2 regions of the Mesorhizobium sp. WSM4845 genome follow, and region 2 is predicted to be linked to the other one. Evidence: predicted binding sites of a transcription regulator. Region 2 holds the regulator's gene; the other holds the start of a gene.

Region 1 (5,964 bases), on a different contig from region 2:
GATGTTGGTGCGCGACAATGGCAACAGGATATCGAAGAAGAAGCGCCATGGCCCGGCGCCGTCGACGCGCGCCGCCTCGACCAATTCGCCCGGTATGGTCATGAAGAACTGGCGGAACAGCAGCGTCGCGGTGGCCGAGGCGATCAGCGGGATGATCAGGCCGGCATAGGTGTCGATCATGCCGAGATCGACCATCACCTTGTAGGTCGGCAGGATGCGCACCTCGACGGGAAGCATCAAGGTGATGAAGATCAGCCAGAAGAAGGTCATGCGCAGGGGAAAGCGGAAGAAAACGATCGCATAGGCCGACAAGATCGAGATGCAGATCTTTCCCACCGCAACACCGAGCGCCATGATCGTTGTGTTGAGGAGCAGTTGGCCGACGCTGACACCGCCGATGCGGCCAATGCCGCCGAACAGCGCCTCGCTGTAGTTGTTCCACAGCTGGCCGCCGGGCAAGAGCGGCAGCGGCGGCCTGAGGATGGTTTGCAGCGTGTGTGTCGAGGCAACGAACGTGTAGTAGATCGGGAAAGCCACGATCAATATGCCGAGGATCAGCACGGCATGGGCGATGAAAGTGCGGAGCGGGGACTGGCCGATCATCGCTGCCCTCAACCGTAATGGACTTTGCGTTCGACGTAGCGGAACTGGATGGCGGTGAGCGCAATGACGATCGCCATCAGGATGACTGACTGCGCCGCCGAGTCGCCCAGGATCAGATTGACGAAGCCGTCATTGTAGACCTTGTAGACCAGCGTCTCGGTCGCCTTGCCCGGCCCGCCGCCGGTGACGGCATGAACGATGCCGAACGTATCGAACAGGGCGTAGACGGTGTTGACGACCAGCAGGAAAAAGGTGGTCGGCGCGAGCAGCGGGAAGACGATGGTCCAGAAGCGCTTGGTCTCGCCGGCGCCGTCCATGGCCGCCGCCTCGATCAGCGTTTTCGGCACTGCCTGCAGACCGGCGACGAAGAACAGGAAATTGTAGCTGATCTGCTTCCAGGCAGCCGCCGACACAAGCAGGATCATGGCGTGGGTTCCGTTGAGCAGCGGATCCCATGCGATGCCGAGGCTTCTCAGCAGATACGCTAACGAGCCGATCGAAGGATTGAACAGAAACAGCCACAGCATGCCGGCAATCGCCGGCGCCACGGCATAGGGCCATATATCAAAAGCGTGCGGTAGAGGCCTTTGCCGCGCACCGCCTTCTCGGCCATGACCGCAAGCAGCAGGGCCACGCACATCGCGACGATCGCGGTCGCAAGCGAGAACACCACGGTGACCTTGATCGAATTGAGGTAGGCAGGATCGGCCAGCACCTTGCGGAAATTGGCAAACCAGACGAACCTGGTCCTCAGCCCGAACGGATCCTGTCTGAGCATCGACTGGTAAAGCGCCTGACCGGCCGGCCAGTAGAAGAAAACCAGTGTTATGGCGAGTTGTGGCGCCACCAGCAGGTAGGGCAGGATCTTGTTGGGAAAGACGACGCGGGGAGACAGGCTGATTTCCTTCGCTATCTCGGGAGACGCCCACGCGAGCTTCGCGTGGGCGATATTCAAACAGACACCAACCGAGATAAACTCGTCAGTTCTCCAGCGCTTCCTTGATTGCGGCGTTGCCGCGCGTGACCGCGTTGTCGAGCGCCTGCTGAGCGGTTTGCTGGCCGGCCAGCATCTTCTCGAACTCCTCGTTCTGGATATCGCGCACCTGCGGCAGGTTCGGCAGGCGCACGCCCTTCGAGTTGTCGGTCGGCGCCTTGCCCGTCATTTGCAGGATGGGTGTCTCACGGCCGGGGTTCTTGTCATAGAAGCCCGATTTCTTGGTCGCCTCGTAGGCAGCGAGCGTCACCGGCAGGTATCCCGACTTCTGGTGCAGATATTCCTGCACATCGGTCTTGGACAGGTAGGCGAAGAACGCCGCAACGCCCTTGTATTGCTCGTCCGACTTGGCGCCGAACACCCACAGGCTGGCGCCGCCCGGCGTGGTGTTCTGCGGTGCGCCCTTGGCGTCGCTGTCGTAGGGAAGCTGGCCGATGCCATAGTTCATGCCGGACTTGACGATGTCGCCGAGGCCGCCCGACGATTCGGTGAAGATGCCGCATTCGCCGGCGAGGAAGATCTGCTTGGCTTCGGAGGTGCGCCCGCCATATTTGAAGGTGCCGTCCTTGGCGAGATCCGCGAGCGCCTGGAAGTGGTTGACGAAAATCGGCGCGTTGATCTTGAGTTCGACATCACCGCCGGCCAGGCCGTTCTGCTGGGTCGCCCACGACACATCATTCCACGCCGCGAAATTCTCCAGATGGATCCAGGTCAGCCAGGTCGAGGTATAGCCACAAGGGGCGGCGCCGCTCGTCTTGATCTTCTTGGCGGCTTCCCATACCTCGTTCCAGGTCTTCGGCGGATTGTTCACGTCGAGGCCGGCCTTCTGGAAGATATCCTTGTTGTAGTAGAGGATCGGCGAGGAGGAGTTGTAGGGAAAGGACAGCATGGTGCCGTCCGGCTTCGAATAATAGCCGACGATACCGGGCAGGTACTGGCTCTTGTCGAAGGTCATCCCGGCACCGGTCATCACCTCGGCCACCGGCTTGATCGCGCCCTCGGCCGCCATCATCACGCCGGTGCCGACGTCGAACACCTGGAGGATGTCGGGCGCCTGGCCGGCGCGGAAAGCGGCGATGCCGGCATTCAGCGTCTCCGGATAGGTGCCCTTGAACACCGGAACCAGTTCATAGTCGCTCTGGCTGGCGTTGAAATCCTTGGAGATCTTGCCGACGACCTCGGCGTTGGCGCCGGTCATGGCGTGCCACCAGCTGATCTGCGTGACGGCGAAGGCGGAGGTGGTGGAAAGCAGGGTCAAGGTGGCGGCGACACCGGCCGCGAAGCCGAAGAATTTCATGTTTCATCTCCCGTTTGTCATTGGCGAAAGGGGCACTCTCGCAAAGCCAATATGTGCCGCCCGTGACAATTGGACAACGGTTTTGTTGCGGACCGATGAACTTGATTTCCACTTAAAGTAGCGCACGCTTCCGAATAGGAGCCGGTGGAAAGGAATTGCCAAGCCGGCTTACGAACAAACCGGCAATAATCGCCGGCGCCTAAAAGCGCGTCGCACTTTGCGCGACATGAATTAGTCCGACTTGCCGAGCGCCGTCTCGACCAGCCGCTTGGCATCGCGGCTCGACCATTCGGCCGGGCCGTTCATGTGGGCAATCAGGCAGCCTTCACCGTCGATCAGCATGGTGACCGGCAGGCCGAGCGCCAGGCCGCGTGTCTTGAGATCGTTGAACAGCGCCATCGTCGAATCGCGGTAGTAGCCGAGCGCCTTGACGCCGGTCTCCTCGAGGAACTTCTTCGGCTTGCTGTCGTCGCCCGCATCGACATTGACCGCGACGACCTCGAAGGCATCGCTGCCCATTTCGTTCTGCAGCGCGTCGAGCGCCGGCATTTCGGCGCGGCAGGGCGCGCACCATGTCGCCCACAGATTGAGCAGCACCGTCTTGCCGGCATGGTCGGCGAGCGTCATCGGCTTGCCGTCGGGGCTGTTGAAGGCAAGGCCCTTCAGCGATTGCGGCGGATCGGCCGGCAAAAGTGCTGCAACCTGGCCGGTGGCAGCCGCCGCGACCGTCTTGGCGCGGTCGGCCTTGGCGGCGCAGGCGACATCGTCCTTGCTGTCGCCAGCCGCGACTTGAGCGGGGGCGTTGTTGCCAGAACCGCTTTCGCTGACATATACCGCGACCGCGCCGGCCAGCACGCCTGCCACCAAAGCGGCGAGGATGAGGCGCGGGGCCGGGAAAAATCGATTGCCGTCTGCCATTTTTTAAAACTGCTCCGGAGCACGGGTTATAGCGATGAGCGACAAGAAGGCCAGCAACCAGATGTGGGGCGGACGTTTTGCCTCGGGTCCGGCCGCGATCATGGAAGCGATCAACGCGTCGATCTCGTTCGACCGCAAACTCTACGCGCAGGACATCAGAGGCTCGATCGCCCACAGCGAGATGCTGGCGCAAACCGGCATTATTTCGGCGGCCGACCAAGAAAAAATCGCTCACGGGCTGAACACGATCCTGGCAGAGATCGAAGCCGGCACGTTCGAGTTCTCGACCAGGCTGGAAGACATCCACATGAATGTCGAGGCCCGCCTTGCCGAGCTGATCGGCCCGGCTGCCGGCCGCCTGCATACCGCCCGTTCGCGCAACGACCAGGTGGCGGTCGATCTCAGGCTATGGGTCAAGGACGAGTGCTTTCGCGTCGCCGAGGCGCTGAAGGGCCTGATCACGGCGTTCCTGGAGCGGGCCGAGGAGCATGCGGCAACGGTGATGCCGGGCTTCACCCACATGCAGGCGGCGCAGCCGGTAACCTTCGGCCATCACTGCATGGCCTATGTCGAGATGTTCTCGCGCGACCTGTCGCGTGTTCGCGACGCTATCGAACGGATGGACGAAAGCCCGCTCGGTGCGGCCGCGCTTGCCGGCACCAGCTTTCCGATCGACCGGCACCAGACGGCCAGGGCACTCGGCTTCCGTGAGCCGATGCGCAATTCCCTCGACAGCGTTTCGGACCGCGATTTCGCGCTCGAGTTTTTGGGGCTGGCGGCGATCTGCGCGACGCATCTGTCGCGGCTGGCCGAAGAAATCATCATCTGGTCGACGCCGCAATTCGGCTTCGTCAGGCTGTCGGACTCATTCTCCACCGGCTCCTCGATCATGCCGCAGAAGAAGAACCCCGACGCCGCCGAGCTGGTGCGCGGCAAGACCGGCCGCGTCACCGGCCATCTGGTCGGCCTGCTGACTGTCATGAAGGGCATGCCGCTGACCTACGGCAAGGACATGCAGGAAGACAAGGAATCCGTGTTCGACGTCGCTGAGACGCTCGACCTGATGCTGGCTGCGATGACCGGCATGGTGCGCGACATGACGGTGAATGCCGCCGCCATGAAGAAGGCCGCCGGGTCAGGCTATGCGACCGCGACCGATCTTGCCGACTGGCTGGTGCGTAGCCTCGGTCTGCCGTTCCGCGAGGCGCACCACGTCACCGGCCGCGCCGTGGCGCTGGCCGAAGAGAGGAAGATCGGGCTCGACAGGCTGCCACTGGAAGACTTGCAGTCCATTCACCCCGGCATCACGACGGACGTGTTTTCGGTGCTTGCCGTGCAAAACTCGGTGAAGAGCCGCACGAGCTTCGGCGGCACCGCGCCATCGGAAGTGAGGAAGCAGATCCGCTACTGGAAAAAGCGCATTGCCAGGGCGTGATGCCGGGGTGCAATGCCGGAAAAACTCGGCTAAAAAGCGGCGGGCAAAAGTTTCGGACGGATGGATCGATGACCGCAAGCAGGATTTTGGTGACGCTGACGCTGCTGGCGGCGCTGGCAACCGTAACGGCCTGCGGTAGGAAAGCCGGGCTCGATACGCCCTATGAGGCGGCCGTGCAGGCGCGCAAGGATGCCCAAAAGGCAGAGCAGCCCGTGCCGCCGGAGCCGGAAAAACCGGTCGAGGACAAAAAGTTCATTCTCGATCCGTTGATCTAGAGCCGATGAGATCGGCCGATCTCGTCGTGCTCCAACTTCCGGAACCACTCTCGTGAACCATTTCGACTACCGCGACGGCGTGCTGCATGCCGAGGACGTGGCGATATCAGAGATCGCCGCAAGCATCGGCACGCCGTTCTATTGCTATTCGACGGCGACGCTGACCAGGCATTTCCGCGTGTTTGCGCAGGCCTTTGCCGGGCTCGACGCGCTGGTCTGCTATGCCATGAAGGCGAATTCCAACCAGGCTGTGCTAAAAATCCTGGCAAAACTCGGTGCCGGCGCCGACGTGGTCTCGGAAGGCGAACTGCGCCGCGCGCTGGCCGCCGGCATTCCGGCCAACAAGATTCTGTTTTCCGGCGTCGGCAAGACCGCGCGCGAAATGGATCTTGCACTCTCGGCCGGCATTTTGTGCTTCAACGTCGAATCCGAGCCTGAACTG
Region 2 (5,964 bases):
CAACCAACGCCCCTTCGATCAAGATGAAGGGCGAAAAGGTCTCTGTTCACTACGGCGAGAAGCGAGCTCTGTTCGACGTCGATCTCGATGTCCGCGAGCATCAGGTGACGGCGTTGATCGGGCCATCGGGCTGCGGCAAGTCGACGTTCCTGCGTTGCCTGAACCGAATGAACGACACCATCGATATCGCGCGGGTGAGCGGCAAGATCACGCTCGACGGCGAGGACGTCTACGATCCGAAAATCGATGTCGTCGAGCTGCGAGCTCGCGTCGGCATGGTATTCCAGAAGCCGAACCCGTTTCCGAAGTCGATCTACGAAAACGTCGCCTACGGTCCGCGCATCCACGGCCTGGCCAGGAGCAAGGCCGAGTTGGACGGCATCGTCGAATCGAGCCTGAAGAAGGCCGGCCTGTTTAACGAGGTCAAGGATCGCCTACTCGAGTCGGGAACCGGTCTGTCCGGCGGACAGCAGCAGCGTCTTTGCATTGCGCGCGCCATCGCCGTGTCGCCGGAAGTGATCCTGATGGACGAGCCCTGTTCGGCGCTCGATCCAATCGCCACCGCCCGCGTCGAGGAACTGATCGACGAACTGCGCCAGAATTATACGATCGTCATCGTCACCCATTCGATGCAGCAGGCGGCGCGCGTGTCGCAACGCACGGCGATGTTCCATCTCGGGTATCTGGTCGAGGAGGGCGCGACCGACAAGATGTTCACCAACCCCGACGACAAGCGCACCCAGGACTACATCACCGGCCGGTTCGGCTGAGCGGTCCGGCGAATTTCGAACACGAGGACAGCACCATGGGTGAACACACCGTCGCATCTTTCGACGAGGAACTGGAGCACATCGACCGGCTGATCCGCGACATGGACGAGCTCGCCGCCGCAATGGTCGCGGCCTCGATCCGCGCGTTGCTTGCGTCGGACAATGCGATGGCGCAGCGCGTCGTCTCGGACGACGCCATCATGGATGCGCGGCAGCGCGAACTCGACGACAGCGCCATCACGCTGATCGCCAAACGGCAGCCGATGGCGCAGGATCTGCGCGCCGTGGTTGGCGCAATCCGCATGGCCGGCGATCTCGAGCGCATCGGCGATCTGGCCAAGAACATAGCCAAGCGGGTCAGCGCAGTCGGGCAGAGCGCGACGCCGCGGAATCTGTCGCACGGTATCGATGCGATGGCGGATCTCGTTCTTGTGCAGCTGCGCGGCGTGGTTGAGCACTATGTGTCGCGCGATGCCGGCGCGTTGAAGGAACTGCGCGCCGACGACCAGAAGATCGACGTGAAATACACGGCGGTTTTTCGCGAGCTCCTGACCTACATGATGGAGGACCCACGCAACATCACCGCCTGCACGCACCTTCTGTTCTGCGCCAAGAATCTCGAGCGTATCGGCGATCATGTCACCAACATCGCCGAAAACGCCTATTTTGTCGTGACCGGGCAGCAATTGCCGGCGGATCGCCCGAAGCTCGACGAAACGACGATGTCGGCGCTGGCGACATGACAGGAGTAACCGGCCGATGATCGCGCCGCGCATCATGGTGGTGGAGGATGAAGAGCCGCTGGGCGTCCTCCTCCGTTACAATCTTGAATCCGAAGGCTATCAGGTCGAGGTGGTGACGCGCGGCGACGAGGCCGAAATCCGGCTGCAGGAAAACGTGCCCGATCTTTTGGTGCTCGACTGGATGGTGCCGGCGGTTTCCGGCATCGAGCTTTGCCGGCGCCTTCGGGTGCGCCCCGAAACCGAGCGGCTGCCGATCATCATGCTGACCGCGCGCGGCGAGGAGAGCGACCGGGTGCGCGGCCTTTCGACCGGAGCCGACGACTATCTGGTCAAGCCGTTCTCGACACCGGAATTCATGGCCAGAGTCAAGGCGCTGCTGCGCCGCGCCAAGCCCGAAGTGCTGTCCAGCGTGCTCAAGGTCGGCGACATCATGCTCGATCGTGAATCGCACAGGGTCTATCGCAAGAAGAGCGAGATCCGGCTCGGGCCGACCGAATTCCGGCTGCTCGAATTCATGATGCGCCACCCCGGCCGGGTCTTCTCGCGCAGCCAGTTGCTCGACAATGTCTGGGGCGAGACGATCTACATCGACGAGCGCACGGTGGACGTCCATGTCGGCCGGTTGCGCAAGGCGGTCAACAATGGTCGCATGCCCGATGTCATCCGCACCATCCGCGGCGCGGGCTATGCGATCAGGGAAGACTAGGTCGTGAACTCATAAATTCGGCATGACCGGCATGGGTGGAAAGCGGAACCGCGGCGACATACAGTAGTGGCCATGATGGTCCGCAAGCCGAGCCTCATCGAAATGGCAGTCCTAGCATCTCTTTGCGTTTTCCTCCTGTTGCTCGTCCTTGACTATCTCGAAGCTTCGAAGGCGGCCGCATGCTGGCCACCACCGGCTGCGCAGCGGTGCTATCCTTGGGGAATGACGGAGGGACCGAGGAGGGCGGCTCCTGGAACTATGCGAACAAGGAAATCTATCTGAGATCAGCATTGGTCCGGGTTGGTATCCCCGCAATGGCTATTTTGTCGCCCTTCGCTATGCGGGGTATTTGGACCGGACTGGTTGCCATCGCTATCATACTTGCCGCAGGATTCTACAGCGCGGAATGGATGACCGGGTTCTTGCTATAGCGACCTCCTAGCGAGATCAGATTCCGCCTCAATATGAAAGCCTCAGTCGGAAAGCGATCCATTGCGGACGCTTTCCGACTTGGAATACCTTCCCTTCGCAATCATCCTAATCACAAAGGCAACTTGCACCGGTGGAGTTCGGATGACGCGAGGTTTAATTCTTCTTGCATGGATTGTCGTCGGAGCGTGGACTAGTTCGGCATTAGCTCAAGATGCCACCGAGAAAACCTTTCCCCACGACATCACGCTTAGCGATGTAGCTCCCTTGAAGCTTGCAATCCGGAAGCACCTTGCCATCTCGACGGAACCAATAGTGTGGATCGCGATGGCTCGCATAGGAGAAAGTGGGGGTGTCTACCTTTGTGGGCTTACGAATGGTGGCAGCGTGTCGACCTCCATTCTCTTCTTTGCGCATAAGACAGATGGGGCTGTCGAAGTCGAAGAAATTGATAGTGACTCCAAAATCGATGGCAGGGCCAAAAAGCTTTGCGACACTCACGGCTTCCGCACCCCTATCCCCGGCTGAACCTCCGCAACCTTTAAGGACAGCTTCCCATTTCACCCATCTTGGTCATCCCCGCATTTATGAGTTCACGGCCTAGCTGATGGTTCAGGTGATGCCGGCCTGCGAACGGCTGATACCTGCGCTTCCGGTGCTGACGTACCCAAAAGTACGCTCCGCTCCGGTTCTCGGAACCCACCATTCTCGACTCGGCCTGACCTGAATCTCAACACACCCCAAGTCGCGACCCGGGAATCCTTCAAGCCACGTTCTTTCCGACCGAGCCGGCTCGTGCCTGGATGCTCGGCGCGAAAATCTCCTGGTCGACGAAGCTTAGCGCCCGCATGGCGCAGCCTTCGCGGATCAGCGGCAACTCGTTCGGCTCGGTGTCGAAGGAAATCGAACCCGAATGCTGGCCGCCGGCGGTCTGGGCGATAGCCTCGCGCAGCGCCGGCTCGATCAGGTCGAAGGCGGCAGCGCTGGCGCCGACCATGGCCACGGGCGCCGGATCGATCAGCGCGAACAGGCTGCCGAGCCCGAAGCCGAGCGCCTCGCCGGCCTTGCGGTAGGCTTCGCGCTCCGGTCCGTCCATCTCGCGCGCCCGGGCCGCCAGTGCCCGCATCTCGGCGTCGCTGACATCGGCGACCGGCTCGGCGTTTTCGCTCAATTGCCTTGCATTGCGCCAGATGGCGTAGTTGCCGGCATAAGCCTCGACGCAGCCGCGCCGCCCGCAGCGGCAAAGCGCGCCGCCCGGCCGATGGATCATGTGGCCGAATTCGCCGCCCGAGGAGTGGGTGCCGGTGAACAGCTCGCCCTTCAGCACCAGCCCCATACCGATGCCGTGCGAGAGCAGGATGGCGATGAAATCGTCGCGGTAGCGATCCGGGTGGCGCCAGCGCAGCGCCACGGCCATCATGTTGCAGTCGTTCTCCATGATGGCCGGGATGCCGAACTCGCGTTCCAGAATGTCGGCGAAGGCGATGTTCGTCTGCGGCGTGATCGGCGACCACAACATGGCGCGCGCGTGGGAATCGGTGATGCCCTGGATCGCCAGCGCGATGCGGGCGACGCTTTGGACATCGAGGTCGGGATCTTCGAGCCGGCGCCGGACGATGGCGACACATTCGCCGATCAGCTCGTCGCGCGACATGGTCAGCGTGTCCAGCCGGCGCTGTTCCTCGGCGACCACTTGTCCGGCATAATCGATGACGGCGACCGACAGGAAATTCAGCGACAACACGACGGCCAACACCGCAGCGGCTTGCGGATTGAGGCTGAGGCCGACCTGCGGCCGGCCGCGTTTCAGCGAAACCGTCTCGCTCGCCTTGCTCTCGGCCAGGATGCCTTCCTGGATCAGGTCGGCAGAGATCGCGGATATGGTCGAATGGCTGAGGCCGGTGGTCGCGGCGATCTCGGTCCGCGACGGCTGGCCTGCCCGGCGCACGGCCGAAATCACCATCGCCCGGTTGCGCCGGCGCAGATCGTCATGACGGATTCCCACCGACATTTTTTGTTTCCTCCTCATCGCCGCGGCCGCTCATGAATCGGAAGGCCGTCGGTAATGCCGACAAATACTGGCAGAAGCAGAAGGGGCTGTCATTATTTATTCCGAGCCTCGAAAAAAAGCCCGACAGGACCTCAAAATCCATCAGAATTGGTGTTGACAGCGGTTCGGCGTTGGACCAGTATTTTTTCGAGGCTCGAAAAAATAGAGCCTTTGTGCCGGCCTTCGGGCCAGTTGGTCGCGCCCTACGCGGCGCAGGGAGGAATATCATGAAGAGATTCGCAGCCGCCATTCTGGCGGGGGTCGCCATGTCGCTGACGCTCGCGTCGGCCGCGCAGGCCAAGGACAAGGTCATTGGCGTTTCGTGGTCGAACTTCCAGGAAGAGCGTTGGAAGACCGACGAAGCCGCCATGAAGGCGGCGATCGAGGCCGCCGGCGACAAATATATCTCCGCTGACGCACAGTCCAATCCCGGCAAGCAGCTGACCGACGTCGAAAGCCTGATCTCGCAGGGCGCCAACGCGCTGATCATCCTTGCGCAGGATGCCTCGGCCATCGGTCCGGCGGTGCAGAAGGCGCTGGACGAAGGCATTCCGGTCGTCGGCTATGACCGGCTGATCGAGAACAAGGACGTCTTCTATCTGACCTTCGACAACCAGGAAGTCGGCCGCATGCAGGCCCGCGAAGTGTTCAAGGTGGCGCCGGAAGGCAATTACGTCTTCATCAAGGGCTCGGGCGCCGACCCTAATGCCGATTTCCTGTTCGCCGGCTCCATGGAAGTGCTCAAGGATGCCATCGACAGCGGCAAGATCAAGAATGTCGGCGAGGCTTATACGGACGGCTGGCTTCCCGCCAACGCCCAGAAGAACATGGAACAGTTCCTGACCGCCAACGACAACAAGGTCGATGCGGTGGTTGCCGCCAATGACGGCACCGCCGGTGGCGTCGTCGCGGCGCTGACGGCGCAAGGCCTGGCCGGATCCGTCCCGGTTTCGGGCCAGGACGGCGACCATGCCGCGCTGAACCGTATCGCGCTCGGCACACAGACCGTATCGGTGTGGAAAGACGCGCGCGAGCTCGGCAAGAACGCCGCCGAGATCGCCTCGCAGCTGGCCGACGGCAAGCCGATGACAGACATTGCCGGCGTCAAGGATTTCACCACGCCGGGCGGCAATGTCGTCAAGTCGCTGTTCCTGACGCCGATTGCCATCACCAGGGACAATCTCAACGTCGTCATCGACGCCGGCTGGATCAAGCAGGAAGAGGTCTGCGCCGGCGTGGCGGCGGGCACCGTCCCGGTCTGCAACT

Evidence for each region. Region 2 encodes PhoB, which activates phosphate uptake and scavenging genes when phosphate is short. Its sites were predicted from a motif close to TGTCATNNANCTGTCAT; they were not measured.
Region 1: ugpB (sn-glycerol-3-phosphate ABC transporter substrate-binding protein UgpB) is a predicted target of PhoB. The motif match lies at 2,957-2,973, and genes of this name have one in related genera.

Annotation. Positions count from the first base shown of each region.
Region 1 covers NZ_JBVVQA010000033.1:54,358-60,321, reverse strand. The annotation lists gene ugpE (sn-glycerol-3-phosphate ABC transporter permease UgpE) at 1-603, opposite strand, end outside; partial or broken gene ugpA (sn-glycerol-3-phosphate ABC transporter permease UgpA) at 612-1,498, opposite strand; gene ugpB (sn-glycerol-3-phosphate ABC transporter substrate-binding protein UgpB) at 1,584-2,894, opposite strand; gene tlpA (thiol:disulfide interchange protein TlpA) at 3,126-3,812, opposite strand; gene argH (argininosuccinate lyase) at 3,847-5,247, shown strand; gene AC0L2C_RS28335 (hypothetical protein) at 5,316-5,522, shown strand; gene lysA (diaminopimelate decarboxylase) at 5,575-5,964, shown strand, end outside.
Region 2 covers NZ_JBVVQA010000014.1:78,968-84,931, reverse strand. The annotation lists gene pstB (phosphate ABC transporter ATP-binding protein PstB) at 1-770, shown strand, start outside; gene phoU (phosphate signaling complex protein PhoU) at 806-1,513, shown strand; gene phoB (phosphate regulon transcriptional regulator PhoB) at 1,530-2,219, shown strand; gene AC0L2C_RS17455 (hypothetical protein) at 2,399-2,650, shown strand; gene AC0L2C_RS17450 (hypothetical protein) at 2,793-3,176, shown strand; gene AC0L2C_RS17445 (ROK family protein) at 3,412-4,659, opposite strand; gene xylF (D-xylose ABC transporter substrate-binding protein) at 4,926-5,964, shown strand, end outside.